3 regions of the Paenibacillus sp. sgz302148 genome follow, and region 1 is predicted to be linked to each of the others. Evidence: riboswitches for the same ligand, from Rfam matches in the RefSeq annotation. Region 1 holds a riboswitch; each other region holds the start of a gene.
The links. A riboswitch is a leader RNA that binds a small molecule or an ion and turns the genes downstream of it on or off. The one in region 1 is predicted to bind cyclic di-AMP.
Positions count from the first base shown of each region.

Region 2: it holds a riboswitch for cyclic di-AMP, as region 1 does, so the genes downstream of both, AC0LWM_RS31350 (C40 family peptidase) here and AC0LWM_RS19720 (KamA family radical SAM protein) in region 1, are expected to answer to the same signal.
Region 3: it holds a riboswitch for cyclic di-AMP, as region 1 does, so the genes downstream of both, AC0LWM_RS27935 (resuscitation-promoting factor) here and AC0LWM_RS19720 (KamA family radical SAM protein) in region 1, are expected to answer to the same signal.

Region 1 is NZ_JBVYOJ010000013.1:68,207-71,832, forward strand. It holds gene AC0LWM_RS19715 (hypothetical protein) at 277-492, opposite strand; gene AC0LWM_RS19720 (KamA family radical SAM protein) at 542-1,729, opposite strand; cyclic di-AMP (ydaO/yuaA leader) riboswitch at 1,959-2,094, opposite strand; gene AC0LWM_RS19725 (metal-sensitive transcriptional regulator) at 2,198-2,458, opposite strand; gene AC0LWM_RS19730 (DsrE/DsrF/DrsH-like family protein) at 2,492-2,974, opposite strand; gene AC0LWM_RS19735 (sulfurtransferase TusA family protein) at 3,140-3,367, opposite strand; gene AC0LWM_RS19740 (MBL fold metallo-hydrolase) at 3,398-3,626, opposite strand, start outside.
Region 2 is NZ_JBVYOJ010000037.1:1,780-5,405, reverse strand. It holds gene uvrA (excinuclease ABC subunit UvrA) at 1-237, shown strand, start outside; gene AC0LWM_RS31355 (cupredoxin domain-containing protein) at 344-1,252, opposite strand; cyclic di-AMP (ydaO/yuaA leader) riboswitch at 1,403-1,535, shown strand; gene AC0LWM_RS31350 (C40 family peptidase) at 1,537-2,019, shown strand; gene AC0LWM_RS31345 (amidohydrolase) at 2,463-3,626, shown strand, end outside.
Region 3 is NZ_JBVYOJ010000025.1:11,285-14,910, reverse strand. It holds gene rsmA (16S rRNA (adenine(1518)-N(6)/adenine(1519)-N(6))-dimethyltransferase RsmA) at 1-27, opposite strand, end outside; gene rnmV (ribonuclease M5) at 28-573, opposite strand; gene AC0LWM_RS27935 (resuscitation-promoting factor) at 720-1,865, opposite strand; cyclic di-AMP (ydaO/yuaA leader) riboswitch at 2,133-2,336, opposite strand; gene AC0LWM_RS27930 (TatD family hydrolase) at 2,512-3,285, opposite strand; gene AC0LWM_RS27925 (HD domain-containing protein) at 3,297-3,626, opposite strand, start outside.

The sequences.
Region 1 (3,626 bases):
TATTATACTTATATATGATGTATTAATGCAAGTGTAAATCCTTGTATATGACGTATTATTTGAATTGTGATACGTCTATGTATCGTAATTCGGCAAAATAAGCCCTCGTCATCGTTCAGTATTCCCCCGATTTCCATTCATCCGATAAAATGTTCTCGGCCAAAATTTGTATGGGCCCGCTCGTACGATGAATGACCCTGCGAATACAAAAAGCACCCATTCCGCAGAATGGATGCTCCCTGTTGGATCATAAACATTTCCTTCTAAAAAAGCTGGCTACCGCTGCTCCAGCGCTTTCTTCGCAATTCGCTTGTACGCCATCCAATGCTCCGCATCGCTGGAGAAATAACCTTCCCCCACGATCGTTTCCAGGGCGCCTCTTAAACGCTGGACCTCATCCATTAAATATTGGATGTCGTCCACCGCCATGTGGCCGGAATCTGCGTAATGCTGCTTGGCGATGCGCTTGCGAATGACATCAATTCGGCTCATGGATTCCCCTCTTCACAGCGATGTTGTTAGCTGCCGAGCCCCCGCCGCGTTAGCCTGCGGAGCAATCTCGCGCCACTCGTTTCTGCCTCGGATGGTTCGGCAGTTCGTTCACGGAAATTATCAGCTCGTTTTTCTTCTTCGGCTTCTGCCAGTACTTCTCGCTGCCCGGCAAATCGTCGAACCACGCGGCATCCGCCGGACAATCGAGAATCATAAACTTCCCGTATTGGTCGTCCCTCGATTGATGGTATTTCAAATAAGCTTTGCCGTTTTCGATCGCGAGTATTTCGATTTTGCCCGACGTATGGCTCATCGACAATCGGACCCGCTTGCCAAGACCCGAGGTTCTGGCCTTCGCCTCTTCGACGAGACGGTAAACCCGTTCCAGCGGCAGGACAAAATCGCGGTTTCCGGCAACCGGACGGTTGATGAAAAAATAATATGGCGTTACGCCGGCCCACGAAAGCTTATCCAGCAATTCGCCGAGTACGGCGGCATTGTCGTTGATCCCCCGCAAAACGGGCGTTTGGTTCACGACGATAGCCCCGGCTTGATGCAGCGCATCAAACGCCCGCTTCGCTTCCGGCGTAATTTCCCGGGGGTGGTTGATGTGCGCCATCACATAAATGCGGCGGTCTACGCTGGAGTAAGCTCGAATCGCTTCCAGCAGCTCGTTGTCCTCGTAGATCCGCATCGGGTTGAACACCGGAATTTTCGAGCCTAACCGAATGATCTTCACATGGTCGATCGCTCTCAGCCTCTCGAATATGCCCTTCAGCTTCGCAGTCGAAAGGATCAGGCTGTCTCCGCCGGTCAGCAGAACATTGTTGATCTCCTTATGCTTCGCGATGTACTCCAGCCCCGGATCGACATTGGACATCGCTTCGCTGACGTCGTTGCGGAACAGCCTCTTGCGGAAGCAATACCGGCAGTACGCCCCGCATACTTCGGAGACGATTAATAAAGCGGTCGTTTTATATTTATGCTGACAACCGGGAACGACGTAATTCGTATCTTCGTCCGAAGCGTCCCATCTGCCGTATTCCGACAATTCGCCTTCATTCGGAATAATCAGCTTTTTGATCGGGTCGTTCGGATCGCTCCAATCGATCAGATTCAAGTAATAGTCGTTGACCCGGAACACGAATTTTTCGGTAATCTGTTTGAGCTTAATTCGGTCACGCTCGGGAATTTCGGTAATTTTGTCAATGTTCGTAATGTACTTTGGCTGCGCCATGCTTTCATCCTCCTTGAATGGTTATAGTGTCACGACTTCTTCAAGTGATATAAAGCGTGGATATCCCTCCTTTACGGATAGATCATAGTTGCGGGAAAAACAAAAATGACCCTGCATGCGGCGAAAGTCAAGACGCTATAAAGCATCCTGAAGATCGCTGCAATCGGGTCAATTGAACGCAAAAAGACCCGAATACACGGGTCAGCTAAAGTGTAATTGAACATGCAACTGTGACCCACCTACTGCTGACGAGGTTAGCTGTCGGGCTTGGGAAAGTGGTCCCCTACATGAATTCATGATTCGCCCCAAAAGAATGGTTCCCCCGCTTTCCGATTGAATAACCGGAAATTAAGCGTATTTTCATCTTACCGGAACATGGCATGGCAGTCAAGTGTTTGAGCGTGATTTGGGCCGAGCCAAAGGGGCCGCTTCATGTCGGCTGAAGGGGCGCCACACCGGCAAGGTCGGCTACCGGCTCTTGATGAGCAGCTCGACGGCTTGCGCGACCAGCTTGCTCGTATCGCCGCCCGCTTGCTGCTCTTCTAGGATGCATTGCTCCAAATTCACGGCGACGATGTACGCGATCGCTTTGTCGGATGCGCTTCTGACGGCGGACAATTGGCTGACGACATCTTTGCAGTTCGCTTCCTCGTCCATCATTTTGAGCACGCCGCGAATTTGACCTTCAATGCGCCGCAGCCGCCGTTTGACGTCTTCATCGTATTTCATGCCGGACCGACCTCCCTTCTCCGAATGCTCACCTTATATAAACAAGTTCACCTTGGCCTCCGCTGCATCGCCGAGATAAGCCGCGACTCCCGCGTATTCGATGCCGTCCAGCAGCTCTTCCTTTTGCAAGCCGAGCAAGTCCATCGTCATCGTGCACGCGACGAGCTTGACGTTCATCTCTTGTGCAAGCTCGATCAGCTGCGGCAGGCTAAGCGCATTATGCTTCTTCATCACGTGCCCGATCAGCTTCGGACCAACGCCGCCGAAGTTCATGCGGGACAAGCCCATCCGCTTCGCTCCTCTCGGCATCATCCTAGCGAACATCCGCTCGAGCCAGCCTTTCTTCACTTGCACAGGCTCGTCTTTGCGAAGCGCGTTCAGTCCCCAGAAGGTGAAGAAGATCGTCACCTCATGATCGTAAGCAGCCGCCCCGTTCGCGATAATAAAAGCGGCGATCGCTTTATCCATATCTCCGCTGAACAAAACAATGGTCGTTTTCTCTTTGTTCGTTTCCATCTTGGAGCAGTTTCCCCTTTCGATTATAGTACTTATACACGTAACCGTATATATTGCGCGCAAAAAAAACGATAGCTTGGCGGCCTGCTGGCCGTTGCGACAGGCCGCCGGCAGCGGATGAGCGCGTAATGCGCTTCGAATACAGGTTGTCCGTACAGGTTCCGGTCACGCTTTTCGCACGTAGAACACGTATACGCCATCGACCTCTTTGTGCTCCAGCATCTCGTGCTTCGTCTGGCGTACCCATGCCTGAAAATCGTTGACCGAGCCTTTGTCCGTCGCGAGCAGCTCCATGATTTCCCCCGATTGCAGCGAGTCCATGCCTTTCTTCGCTTTGACGATCGGCATCGGGCAAGCCAGTCCTTTGGCGTCTATCGTTACGTTTGCTTTCATACTCGTTCAGCCTCCTAATAGTGGTTATCGTTATTCATGATGATGAACGGCGCAGCGGTTCGGACCGATTTCCAGCTCTACGGCGCGTTCCGGCTCGACTTGAAGCTCTCCGCGATTGATCGCGATAATATCTTCGAAGTTCGGCGGCTTCTCCGTCGATGCAGCACCCGCAACCTGTTCCGTAAAGGCATCCCTGTCCTCGTTCCGCATGATGTCGTTGCGTTCCCGGATATCGCCAAGCGCTCTGCCGACGATGCCG
Region 2 (3,626 bases), on a different contig from region 1:
CATCCCGCCGATGTGCGCCAACTGACGCTGCTTCTGGATAAGCTGGTGGACGCAGGCAATTCCGTAATTGTCGTCGAGCATAATATGGAGCTCATTCGGGAATCCGATTGGATGATCGACATCGGCCCTGAAGGCGGAGAAGGCGGCGGCACGGTCGTTGCGGAAGGAACGCCGGAGCAAGTAGCGAAGGTAAGGGAGTCATACACGGGAAGGTATTTGCGGGAAGCGCTTGGCTAGTCGATATCGAACGATGCGGATCAAAAAGCTTACCCTGAGTCGGGGTAAGCTTTTTTTCATATCGGCCATCAGTAGGCTAAGAGAAGCCGTCTCATTTTCTCATTCGTTAAGGCTTTGAAACCTGGATGGATGCCGTCATGCCGGCTTCCTTATGACCCGGCAAAGTGCAGATCACTTGATAATAGCCTGCTTTGTCGAAACTAACGGCCATGCTGTTCTTCTCCCCGGGTGCCGCGTGAATATGTACGTTTGTCCCGACGATTTCGAAGTCATGCTCCGCTTGGCCTGTATTTTCGAGTGTAATTTTGATTTTCTGGCCAACCGCAGCGCGGATAGATGTTGGTGAAAAAGAATATTCCGTAGCTTTAACAACAAGCTCTTCATCCACATGATGCGAAGCATCAGAGTGGTTCGATGAATGATCGTGAACGTGCCCAGACTGCCCGGTAGATTGCTCCGGAGGCGAAGAAGGCCGACCAAGATCCGAAGTTGGATGAATTGGAATGAATGTTGTGGAAATTAGAGACAACAAAATAAACAAAAACATAAAAATGGGCCTGGAAAAGAGAATTGACTTTTGCTTCAGAAAATCGCTTGTGACTTCCCCCTGCAGCATGAGAAATAACAAAAAAATAGCTCCGACGCAAAGAATGGATAGGATTCTAACCGTATTCCCCGCGAAGGAAGGAGGCATCATCACCATCAGCATCGTGCCCATCATACCTCCCATAATACCCGATAATAACCCGTCTAATATGGCTATCATACTAATAGGCGCCCCGGCTATGACCCCGATTGCACCCCCGATCAGCATGCTGAGAACCGTTGATTGAAAAAATAGGCCAGGTAACCATAAGGCAAACAAAACGCCTAGACCCAATCCAACTGTCATTCCTATCGTCATGGCAGCCATCATGCCGGCCATAACGGGCAACTGCTTACGAAAAGCAATGATAAAGCCTGTAATCCACACCGAAAGAATACCGTACAAGCTGCTATATATTACACTTCCCATGGTACTATGCCCCCTCACCCTATTAGTAATACAATATGGCTTGACCTACAAATATATGAATCGCTTGTTCATGATTTAAATTCGTCAAATTTGTGACATGGGCAGGAAAAAATCAACAAAAGTCGAACTTTGTAGACTGGCAGATTTTATTACATCATTTTGCCGAATCCCCGATAGGGGAGCGGGGGAACCATAACGGGTGAATTGGTCTCGATTCAGAGTGGCCATAGGGAACTTCCAACCGAACCCTCAGCTAACCTCGCAGGCATAGGAAGGAGACACCGTTGAAGAAAAAAGTATTCACGATTTTGCTAGGCACTGCCATGCTGTTCACCGTTCAAGCCGGAACCGTTTTTGCGGACGACTCGAAACTGGAACACGCGGTGAATGAAGTGCTGAACACCCCGTACAAATGGGGCGGCACGACAACGGCCGGTTTTGACTGCTCCGGCTTCATCTTGCATATTTTTAATCAATTCAACACGGAATTGCCGCGAACTTCGAAAACACAAGCCGACGTTGGCATAGAAGTTTCGAAGGATGAGCTTCAAGCCGGGGATCTTGTATTTTTTAATACGGACGGCAAAGGAATCTCGCATGCGGGAGTATATTTGGGGGACGGGAAATTTGCGCATTCCTCAAGTTCGAAGGGCGTCAGCATCAGCAAGCTTAGCGATACATATTACTCCAAACGGTATGTTACAGCAAGAAGGGTTGTTCAGGGCGAAGATTATGCGGCAATGATCAGCGATGAACACGAAAAGTAGGGCTGAGTCCATATCAGCCAAGAAGAGCCGGTTATTAGATATTGTCTAATACCGGCTCTTCTTCTTGCTCCGTACTTTTGACGGATGATGATGGTTGACTTGAAATGGATTTCATAAATTAACATGGAACAATGAAGTAAAATCGAATGCGAAAGATGCGGGCGTTGATTTTGGTTTGGCATTGTGGGGATGTAAAGATCATGAGCGCATACCGGCAAAATATAAGTTTGCGAAGCCTCAGGATATAATAAAGCTAAGCCATAATACGATCAAGGATTGAAAACCCGCGGTAGTGAATGGGCGAATAAAGCGCATGTCGAGTCTCAGGAATGAGGCTCTTTCTTTGTATATGCAGATCGTATGCTTATCTAATTTTATAAATATTTTGCATATAATCATTTCCATGCTAGCATGGGGAATGACGACAGAAAGGACGTGTTAAGATGAACTCGACGTATTGGCTTACAAATGCCCGCTTGGAGACAGGATACCGCAAGAGAGATGGAGTGATAGCAGGAACGGATACGGAATTGTTCCATTTGCTCATAGAGGACGGAGTGATTAAAAAAATCGTATCTGCGGATCAGCCTGTTGATGGCAGGTTGCCGAAGAAGGATGCCAAACAATATTTAGTGCTTCCTTCTTTCATCGAAAAACATTGCCACTTGGACAAAACTTTACTCGGCGACCGCTGGAGAGCCGTCACGCCGGTGAGTTCGATATTCGAACGTCTCGCGGAAGAAAAAGAAGTGCTCCCGAATTTACCTACTTCGACTCACGAACGTGCAGTCAACTATTTGGAAGCCTCTTTGCGGGCTGGAGCTACTCATATTCGCACGCATGTCGATATTTATCCGGAAGTCGGACTTGCCAATCTGGAAGAGGTCCAACAAGCGCAGCAGCTGTTTGAAGGGAAGCTGTCCTATGAAATTGTCGCTTTCCCGCAGCATGGGTTATTGCGATCGGAAGCGGGCGATTTGACAAGGGAAGCGGTTCGCAGAGGGGCGACCATTGTCGGAGGCGTAGATCCGGCTACCGTCGATGGGGATATGGAAAGATCGCTGCAGCAAATGATGGAGATTGCCGTGGAAGGGAATGCCGGCGTCGATTTACACCTGCATGATGCCGATCAAGTCGGAATTGCTACCATCAAGCGATTAGCCGAGCTTACCCGGGAAGCTAGTCTTCAAGGAAAAGTCGCCGTCAGCCATGCATTCAGCCTGGGGGATATTCCGTCCGATCAAGCCGCCGAAATGGCCGATATGCTGGCGGAGGCCGGGATCACCATTATTACTAGCGTGCCGCTTGCCCGCAAATTCCCGCCTGTTCGCTTATTGCACGATCATGGCGTATCCGTCGCCGTCGGGTGCGATAATGTGTTCGATGTATGGTCTCCGTATGGCAATGGAGACATATTAGAGCGAGCAGGGCGGCTGGGGGAAATTTCGAGATGGGTAGATGAACGCTCCTTGGCGCGAACGCTTGGGTTTATTACTGGGGGCAAGACGCCGCTTGATGAAGAAGGACGGCGGGTTTGGCCTAAACCCGGCGATGAAGCAAGCATTGTGTTTGTTGACGCGACTTGTTCCGCAGAAACGATCGCAAGA
Region 3 (3,626 bases), on a different contig from region 1:
GGCGATATCCTGTTCGATGTTCGTCATCTATGACCCTCTTTTGTCCAATTGTTGCAGCGCCGCTTGAAACTCCTCGCGGCTAATTTGAAACATGCTGCACCGTTTATAAAATTGTTTGCCGTTGCATACGCCAATCCCAAGCAGCTTGCCCATCTCCAGCCGTCTGCGCGCCGCGTCGGCATGTACGATGAGTCCCGCTTCGATCAGGTCCTCCATCGTGATCTGCGACTCGCTCCCGGCGTATTCGCTGCGCACATTGGCAAGTGCCTTCCGGATCGTCTCAGGGCTCGCGTTCTCGACGCCGATGTCGCCTTTCCACTCCGCGTCCTCCGCATTGATGAAAGCATGCTTGCAGCCCGGTACGCGCGCCGCCACGATTTTACGAATCCGCTCCCCCGCATGATCGGGGTCGGTGAAGATAATGACGCCGCGTCTCGCATGCGCAAGCTCCACCCTGCGGAGGACGTCCTCTCCGATGGCCGAGCCACCGGTCTCGATCGTTTCGGCCTCTACGGCCCTCAGAATCGCCGTTGTATCGTCTTTGCCCTCAACGACAATAATTTCTTTAATCATTCCGCCATTCGTCCTCCAGACCCCATGGATACATGATGTGAGTGGTAATGTTAAAACTTACGCCTCACAGCAAAAAAGAAGAGGATGTACTCCTCTTCTTAGCATGCCACATTTTGCAATTGAATGCCAGCTGCCCAAGCTGAAGCTTAATTCGCCGACGGCTTATTCGGCCCGATAATATAAACGGTGTAGCCTCGCTTAAGCCCAAAACGGTCGACGTAATCCTCGCTATCGAAATAGACGTCGATTTTCTTCCCTTTGACGGCACCGCCGGTATCTTCCGCCCGCCGGAAGCCGATCCCTTCGATGTATACCCACCAGCCCATCGGAATGACCTTCGGATCAACCGCAATCGTACGGCCTTCGGTTACCCGCGTGCCGGATGCGGTCACGCCATAACCGTGATCGCCCTTCTTCTTGCCGGTCGATTCTTCGCCGGCCGAATAAGCGGTTAACGTGACGTTCTTAAGCACTTGCTTCGCATCAAACGTGACGCCCTTCTTCGACAACGTCTCCACTGCGGGAGAATGTTTGGATAATACCGCCACCTTCGGCATCTGCTTCGTGCCGACGGCGATAATGGTATTCACAGATGGCGCCTGCACAAGCTTGTTTACGACTTTCGCCGATACGAGCTTGCCGTCTTCGTACACTTTCTCCACCTTGCTGACGACAAGACCGGATTTGCCGTTCTGAACGACCTTCTCCTTGCCTTTGAGCAGCGTCGGATCCGCCTTCTTCACGATCTGGAACGGAACGGTCTGTTTGCGGTCTTCGAACGTTTTCTTCACTCTGACGACCGTGACCTTGCCTCCCGAAGCGATCGCCTGGTCCAGCGATGGCATTACTTTGTCTTGCTTGCCTATAGAAATATTCGACTTCTCTATGGCGTTTCGAACTGTCTTTTCTGTCGTGTATACCGTTTTGGTCTGCCCGTCAGCAGTCACTTGAACCGGAATCGCATGATCGATCACGACGCGATCCCCGTCCTTGATCGACGACGTTACCGGCAAAGAAATCCGGTCGTGCTCGCCGATCGAAATGGCTTGTTCATCCAGTAGGCGTTGCAGGACCCATTGCTTTGTTTCCACAACGGTTTCTCGTCCATTCACAACTACGGATACGCTCTTGGTAGCCGTACCGTACAACAACACCAAAAACATGAAAGTCATAGCGAATGAGATTACAGCGGTAAGTAGGATCAGACGCAAGTTTTCATGCTTCCATCGCAATGCGAAAGACATGCTGGATGATCGGTTCCCATGGGTGTCCTCAAACTGAAAATCGCCCACTTCTTCGGTCCTCCTTCATAGCCCCGCCGCCCGAGTGTAACATGAGTTCATCCTGACGCGACTATCGTTTTTTACTCCCAGATCCGCAGTTCGATCCGATCGAAGCTGCTAATCCGGTGTGCAAGCTGGTACAGTCCACCTCCCATGCTTAACTGTATGAACCCCGCTTGTTCGATATTCAAAATAAAAGAAGCCGGCGATAAGAGGATACTCTTTCGCGGCTTCCGGTGACGTCAAAAACACATAGGAAGGTTGGCAGCACGAAATTTCCTCTCCCTGGCACGCTTACGAGGTTAGCTGACGGATTCGGACGTGAGAGTCGCCCTATTCGCAACGCAATCACATTCGGCATATGGCCAAAAATGATCGCTTGCAAAATTCACCCCTAATGAATGCACACGGCGTACTATCGGATAAGCAGCCGTACGTGGTTCCCCCGTTCTCCTACTGGAGACTCAGCGATACTGGAAATTGCAAACAATATTAACGTTCTGAAAAGAATGATAACCTGATTCCACCATCGGTGTAAAGAACGGCAAAAAACCGTTTTTCGGTAAAATTGATGAAAAAGCAGCGAAATTTCGTGAATTTTTGAAACAAAAGCATTAATTATTTCGTCATATTTAAGAAGATCTCTGTATTTCTTTCATTTTTGTGAAAATGTAAATATTTGGGCGGCGTTTTCGCTCGTTATTTTCGCGATTTCTTGGAGAGAAATTCCTTTTATTTCCGCTGCCATCTCCGCCACTAGTCTCACATGAGCACTCTCGTTTCGCTTTCCACGAAATGGGTGAGGAGTTAAATAAGGGCTATCTGTCTCGACCAATAGACGGTCCAGAGGCACCTTCGAGAGCACATCTTTCGGTTGAACCGCATTCTTGAACGTGATCGGTCCCCCGAACGAAATATAAAAACCCATATCGAGACATTGCTTGGCCGTTTCCCAGCTCCCCGAGAAGCTGTGCATGACCCCGCCGACCTCTCCGGCCTTCTCTTCCTTCAACAACCTCAGAATATCCTCATGCGCATCCCGATTATGAATGACAATCGGCATGTTCAGCTTGCGAGCGAGCCTGATTTGCTCCCGAAATACGCGATGCTGCACGTCCCGCGGCGACGTGTCCCAATAATAATCTAGCCCGATCTCACCGATCGCCACCACCTTCGGGTGTTTCGCTAGCGATTCGATCCATTCCAAATCGCCCGGTTCCATAGTGATCGCATCTTGGGGATGCCATCCAACGACGGCGTAGATGAAATCGTAGGTTTCGGCAAGCTTCATCGTCGTCGGGATCGTTTCGCGGTTGAATCCGATATTGATTAATTTGGTTACGCCCTGCTCCAGCGCGCGCGCGATTACTTCCTCGCGATCATCGTCGAACTTGGGCGAATCCAAATGCGTATGCGTGTCGATTAACATGATTGTCCTCCTCATTCTATGTCGAAAAATTTCCGGACTTCCGGCTTCAAATTTTGTCTTTCTTCATATAACATGTCCGCAGGATAATAGAAGTGATGTTTCCCCATATGGATGCCGCTGATCGAGCGGACGATCTCCGATTTTCGCGAGATTTCGGTCAACTTGTCGCGATCGCCGAGCAGTAAAATCGGCGGTTTCTCCTCAGCTTCCCCAGGCCGATAAACATCATACGGAAGATCGGAAGGAAAATCAATCTCGAAGTAATAATCGGGATCGATGCCGATTTGGCGCATATTATCGCGGATCGTTTCGATCAATTTCCCGTCGATGACGTCCGATAT